2 regions of the Marinobacter sp. PE14 genome follow, and region 1 is predicted to be linked to the other one. Evidence: riboswitches for the same ligand, from Rfam matches in the RefSeq annotation. Region 1 holds a riboswitch; the other holds the start of a gene.
What was found. A riboswitch is a leader RNA that binds a small molecule or an ion and turns the genes downstream of it on or off. The one in region 1 is predicted to bind glycine.
Positions count from the first base shown of each region.

Region 1 (3,410 bases):
GGAATCACTATCGCCAGTCATCGAGAAACATCCCGAGTACAAGGAAGCGAAGCTGCTTGAGCGCATTTGTGAACCCGAGCGGCAAATCATTTTCCGGGTGCCGTGGGTGGATGACTCCGGGGCAGTGCAGATCAACCGTGGATTCAGGGTTGAATTTAACTCGGCTCTTGGACCCTACAAAGGGGGCTTGCGATTTCACCCTTCCGTGAATCTGGGCGTGGTGAAGTTTCTCGGTTTCGAGCAGATATTCAAGAATTCCCTGACCGGCATGCCGATTGGCGGAGGCAAAGGTGGTTCGGACTTTGACCCCAAAGGGCGATCTGACAACGAGATCATGCGGTTTTGCCAATCCTTTATGACCGAACTTTATCGGCACATTGGTGAGTATACCGACGTGCCAGCAGGCGATATCGGCGTTGGAGCCAGGGAGCTTGGTTTCCTGTTCGGCCAATACAAACGCCTTACCAATCGGTATGAATCCGGAGTGCTGACCGGGAAGGGGCTTGGATGGGGCGGCGCCCGCGTCCGCAAGGAAGCGACGGGGTACGGGACGGTGTATTTTGTCCGTGAGATGCTGGCGGCTCAGGGTGTAGACCTTGAGGACAAAGACGTGGTGGTCTCCGGTTCCGGAAACGTTGCAATCTACGCGATGGAAAAGGTCCAGCAGTTCGGAGGCAAGGTGGTCGCCTGTTCCGATTCGAGTGGTTACGTTTATGACCCGGCCGGCATCGACGTTGCGCTGGTTCGGCAGATCAAGGAAACCGAACGTGGTCGAATCAGTGATTATGCGGCTCGTCGTCAGAATGGCAGTGATTTTGTTTCCGGAGCATCTATTTGGGAGGTGCCCTGCAAAGTGGCCCTTCCATGCGCAACACAGAACGAACTGACAAACTCAGACGCGAAAGCGTTGATTCGTAATGGCGTCCTGGCCGTCGCCGAGGGTGCCAATATGCCGTGCATGCCCGATGCAGTGAAGTTATTCCGCGAGGCTGGCATCCTGTTTGGTCCTGCAAAAGCCGCCAATGCCGGTGGCGTCGCAACCAGTGCTCTGGAAATGCAACAGAACGCCTCCCGGGATTCCTGGAGTTTTGATTACAGCGAGCAGCGCCTGAAGGACATCATGACCGAAATTCACCGCTCCTGTTTTGAAACCGCGGAAGAATACGGCCGGCCAGGAGACTATGTGTTTGGCGCAAACACAACAGGGTTCTGCCGTGTGGCTGATGCGATGTTGGCGTTTGGGGTGATTTAACACCTGCGCGCCAGCTTCTTAAGTTTTTATACTCATGTGTTCTCGCAGGAGAGAGGGCCCCTGGCCCCGCCGAAGGCGCAAACTCCCATAAACGCTCAGGCAAAGGTACTGCGAGGCACCGTTCAAAGCCGTCTGGAGAGCGACTGCCAACGCAGTCCACCGAAGGGGCAAGCAGAGCCGGGCTCTGTAAACTCTCAGGTATCAGGGACAGGGGGAGAGGCCGCAGAAACTCAGGAGTCCTCTGTGCTCATCTCTATATATATGATTGCCATTACCGCCGAGGCCATGTCGGGCGCACTCGCCGCCGGGCGGAGAAATATGGATCTCTTTGGTGTCGCCGTTATTGCGTTTTTCACTGCCTTGGGTGGCGGAACTGTCCGGGACATTCTCCTGGGTAATTTTCCTGTTACCTGGACCCAGCACCCACGCTATATCTACATGACCATCACGGGCGGACTGGTAACGATCGTGATCGCCCGCTTTATGCGCCACCTTCATCAGCTGTTTCTGGTGCTGGATGCCTTAGGCCTCGCGGCCTTCACGGTTATTGGTTGCAATGTTGCCCTTGAGCTGGGCTATGACACGGTCGTTGTTGTGATGGCCGGCATCACCACCGGCATTTTTGGCGGTATCATCCGCGACATCATGTGCAACCGGACCCCACAGGTATTGCGTCATGAACTATACGCCAGTGTTTCACTGGTGGTCGCTTTTCTGTACCTGACCCTGCTTCGTCAGGGAGTGAATGAGAGCGTGACCCTACTTGCCGCATTCAGCTTGGGTCTCCTGCTCCGTATGGCCGCCATTCGCTGGCGTTTGTCGCTGCCAGTGTTCAGCTATTCCCAGGCCCGCTGGGAGTGATGGGACCTCGGCTTCTTGTGTGCAAAAAATGGAGTAATTAGGTATGGGCGGGCTTGTAATTATCTCTCGCGAAACCCTTGTGTAATGTGCTCGGCCAGAACGTCGCTGGCGTTGTCCCGGCCCGGACGCTTTACCAGCATCACTTGATAATCTGCCAATGGTGGCAGTGATTCATGAGTAAGACGTGTGAAAGGTGGTCGAATCAATCGCTTCGGAAACGCTGTAATGGCGAGGTCCGCCATCATGGCTGCCTCCTGGCTTGCGCAGTGATCGCAGGCGTAGGCGATTCGATAGTCGATTCCAGCATTATTCAGAGCATCCAGAGCGATCTTTCGCCATGTACACCCATGTTTCGCCAGAGTGACTGGTAGTGGTGACCGTAGGACTGCATCGCCATCCTCGCGACCCACCCATACCAGAGGTTCGGTGAGAATCGCCTCACCTCGTGTTGCGGAACCGGGTTCTCCGCCCATCACGAGGGCGAGATCAAGCTCTCCCTTATCAAGTTTTGGGATTAAATCCATGCTATGGCCTACCGCAACGTCGACCTGAACAGCAGGGTATGACCTGGCAAACTGAGCCAAAACATTGGGTAGGATATGTTCTGCTACCGCGTCAGTGATTCCCACGCCTACGCGTCCTTCCAGGGTGGGGGCCAAAAATTTTGAAACGGCTTCGGCGTTGAGCTTGAGGAGGCGTCGACTGTAGCCCAAGAGCATTTCACCCTCCGCATTGAGTCGCACGGATCGCGCCTCGCGAACAAACAGCGCTTGTTCAAGCATGGCCTCCAGGCGTTTGATTTGCATGCTCAATGCCGAGGGCGTGCGGAATAGTTTTTCGGCAGCCCGGGTAAAACTGCCGCATTCAGCGATGGTTACAAAGGTTCGCAACACCTCGCTGTCGAGAAGCGGCAATGCGGCGCGATTCAAGTTCCTGCTCGACTGCCTTTCCATTGGCTCACCTTTCAATAAAAATGAACGGTCAGTCTAAAACTTTTTGTTTGATTGATCCAACTGGAAGTAGCAAGCTAACAAAAGAGGTCGCGACCCTCGCACTGAATGATCACTTGGCACGATTGCTTACTAGTTGCATGGGTAATTTTGCCAAACAGCAAAATGAAAGCGGAGGCATGCGATGAACGAAATAAACCCAATCGAAAAAGCCCTCCAGGCTTGGGAGAAAGCGAGTCAATTGGAACTACCTCCAGAGCCACCGGAGCTGATGTTTTATATGCCGGCGACACCGCCCAATAAGTTATTGAGGGCGTTAGACAGAGGGTGGTGGTTATGCAAGCGTC
Region 1 is NZ_JBQXNY010000002.1:58,400-61,809, reverse strand. It holds gene gdhA (NADP-specific glutamate dehydrogenase) at 1-1,252, shown strand, start outside; glycine riboswitch at 1,288-1,373, shown strand; glycine riboswitch at 1,375-1,473, shown strand; gene ACWJ62_RS06170 (trimeric intracellular cation channel family protein) at 1,496-2,113, shown strand; gene ACWJ62_RS06165 (LysR family transcriptional regulator) at 2,173-3,066, opposite strand; gene ACWJ62_RS06160 (hypothetical protein) at 3,248-3,410, shown strand, end outside.

Region 2 (3,410 bases), on a different contig from region 1:
TTTCATCCCGCTCCAGCTGCCAGAGATCGCCGAATACCTCGCCTTTGTAGGTGAATTCAACGCCCTCGTTCAGTCCAAGCACTGTGTTCAGGAAAACCAGGCCATCTACGGTCAGTGGCACGCCCTTGTTGGATGCGCCGCCGAGGAATGCCGCCGCAGCATGCATCAGGTCAAAGCTGTTGGGAGGGAGGGTTTCCAGCGGGGTTTCAGGCATGTCCTGAATGACATCATGGGTAAAGACGATGGTCCGTCTGGCATCGTCGGCATGCGTTGTGAAGCCGGCAATGTTTTCACCGTAGTAGTCTTCCATGTCGAATATACGGCTCCACGCATTGGCAACTCGATCTTCGTACAGGCAGCTCGAGCCTGAATCGATGTACTGAACATAGGAAACAAACTGGGTGACGTAATCGGTCATCCGGTTATGCGTCATGTTCGAAAGATCTGCGTACCCTTCGTGCAGGCTCACACCAGCCGTACGGCCGGGGGTTCCGTCGCGCAGATAGGAAAGGTCGCCCAGTTCGAGGTCATCGCGGATTTCCTTCCATTCCGGCGGAACCACCTGGCCGCCTTCGCGGCCCTCGGGGCCATAACCCGCGATGCGTCCTTCCTTGAGGAGTGCGTGATAGAGCGCAAGATTTTCCCGGGGTGAGTCTATGGTCTTCTCAACCAGTTCTCCATCAACTTCCGTGATCATTACCAGTCTCCCGGCGGGGTCGGTTTTGATCGCAGTTGAGGCGTTGATGTTGTCGATCGCCTCGGCCAGTGCCCTGGCAAAAACCTTTGGATTCTGGGTAACGGTCCTGATCATGTTCAGGCGCCCGATTTCCAGCTCAATGGTATAGGCTTCATAGCCTTCTACTACCGTACAGGCAAAGTCCAGCTCGGAGTCATCGAACTCTTCAACGACCATCGGTACGGTGTCGTGTTCAGTGCCATCGGGCCAGGTTACGGTTTCGGATGCGATCGGTTGGACGCAGCCATTGCCGTCCAATACCGGCACACCGTATTCGTCACGTACCACCATCCAGAGATCGCCGTACAGGTTTTTCGGATCTGTCGGAACGTCGTTGAGTCCCAGTGCGGAGTTTACAAATACGACGGAATCAATCGTTAAAGGTACTTCTTTACCAGTTGCCGCGCCCAGGAAAGAGGCCGCACTGTCGAGTACTTTTTCAGAAATTTCCGGTTCCTCCGTCGAGGGGGTTGTACCTGGACTGGTGCTTGAACTTGAATTTGAGCTTGATCCATTGAGATCGCACCCACTCATGAAGGCCATTGAGGCCACTAGTGCTGGTGTTACCAGGTTCTTTAATTGTTTTTTAGGAAACATAAACAAACTCCTGAAAGCATGCGCCGGAGACGGCAACGGAAAATCCGGACAGAACGTGATCGCCGGATAACAGCCTGGTGGAGCGCCCATGTCGCTGCGGCTACCTCAGACGATCTGGTTCTGTACATATAAGCGTAGTATATGTCTGGTGCTGGATTGTCTGACATTGATCAACTTTTCGTCACATTTCCGAGAAAGCAGCAGTAGTTTCATGCCCCCCGGTTATTTGCTATGTTTGCTAATGCTGATTGGCGATTATTACCAATCAGACATGTCTGCGGGAGAGACTGAATCCCCTGCGATCAGCGCCGAAGGAGCAACTGCCCCGGAAACTCTCAGGCAAAAGGACCGCTGACATGAATACTTTCCGAAGAGTTGTCGACAATCGCGTCAGTCGGCACACCGAAGGAGCAAGCGGCCGGTTTCGCTGAAACGGCCCGTGAATCTCTCAGGTCCCGTGACGGAAGGGGTGCTTTCTGCCATTTCGAGCAGAGAGGAAACCCTGGGCGCTCACGGAGTTTGGAATGAAGCGAATCGCAGTAATTGGCGGTGGTATCACCGGTATTACCACGGCCTATACTCTCGCCAAGCGCGGGCTAGATGTTACGGTTTACGAAAAGCACCGCTATGCGGCGATGGAAACGTCGTTTGCCAATGGTGGACAGCTCTCCGCCTCTAACGCCGAAGTCTGGAACAACTGGCAGACTGTTGTGAAAGGCATCAAGTGGATGTCCCGCCGGGACGCGCCACTGTTGGTCAACCCGAAGCCTTCCTGGCACAAGCTGAGCTGGTTTGCCGAGTTCATGGCCGCCATTCCCCAGTACGAGAAAAACACCACGGAAACCGCGCGTTTGGCCATTGCTGCCCGCGATCACCTGTTTGCCTGGGCGCAGGAAGAGGGCATCGATTTCGATTTGAAGAAGCAGGGCATCCTGCACATCTACCGGGACAAAGCCGGGTTTGACCACGCTGAAAAGGTATCGCGCCTGCTGGCCGCTGGCGGCCTTGAACGCCGTTCGGTGACTCCGGAAGAAATGAAGGCCATCGAACCGACGCTGGCAGGCAACTATTACGGCGGCTTTTTCACCGAGAGCGATTCCACTGGTGATATTCACAAGTTCACTAACGGCCTGGCCGATGCCATTCAGAGGCTTGGTGTTAAAACCTGCTACGGCCAAACGGTTACTGAACTGAGCGCAGACGAGCGCAATGCCTGGGTCACCGCGCACGATGGCGAAGAACAAACCCGCGATACCTTTGATGGCGTGGTGATTTGTGCGGGTGTTGGCAGTCGCGGGTTGGCTAAAAAGCTGGGTGACCGGGTGAATATCTACCCGGTGAAGGGCTACTCCATTACCGTGGAGCTGGACGACGAGGCCTCACAGAAAGCCGCTCCAACGGTCAGCCTGCTGGATGATGCCACCAAGATCGTAACCAGTCGCCTTGGCGATGGCCGTTTCCGGGTTGCCGGTACCGCCGAGTTCAGCGGCTACAACCGCGATATCAAGGATGACCGGATTCGCCCGCTAACCCGTTGGGTTGAGCAGTGCTTCCCCGGTGTCTGCACTCGCAAGGTCGTTCCTTGGGCAGGATTGCGCCCGATGCTTCCGAACATGATGCCAAGGGTTGGGCCCGGTCGCCTGCCGACCGTATTCTACAACACCGGTCACGGTCACTTGGGCTGGACGCTTTCTGCGATTACCGCTGAGTTGGTCGCGGAGAGTGTTACCGGGGATAGCCGGTAATCTCCCGGATTTTCCGGTACAGGGGTTGCAGCTGGGGGTACATCTTCAGATAAACCTCGGAATACAGCCGTTGGTAAAGAGCCCGGGTTTCATCGTTGGGATGAAAGACGTCGCCAACCCGGGTCATCTTCGCCACGGCTGTGTCGAAATCCGGATGCAGCCCTAGCCCTACAGCCGCATCGATGGCGGCGCCTAGCCCGGAGGTCTCATAGGTGTGAGGCCTCTCGGCCGGTAATCCGAACACATCCGCGGTTAGCTGCATGGCGGCATCACTCTGGGAGCCGCCGCCCGCTACTCGCAATTTCCTGATCTTCACGCCGCTTCGCTTTTCG
Region 2 is NZ_JBQXNY010000004.1:388,413-391,822, forward strand. It holds gene ACWJ62_RS15330 (hypothetical protein) at 1-1,027, opposite strand, end outside; glycine riboswitch at 1,602-1,694, shown strand; gene ACWJ62_RS15335 (D-amino acid dehydrogenase) at 1,858-3,078, shown strand; gene ACWJ62_RS15340 (FGGY-family carbohydrate kinase) at 3,059-3,410, opposite strand, start outside.
Region 2: another riboswitch for glycine. It lies ahead of ACWJ62_RS15335 (D-amino acid dehydrogenase); the one in region 1 lies ahead of ACWJ62_RS06170 (trimeric intracellular cation channel family protein).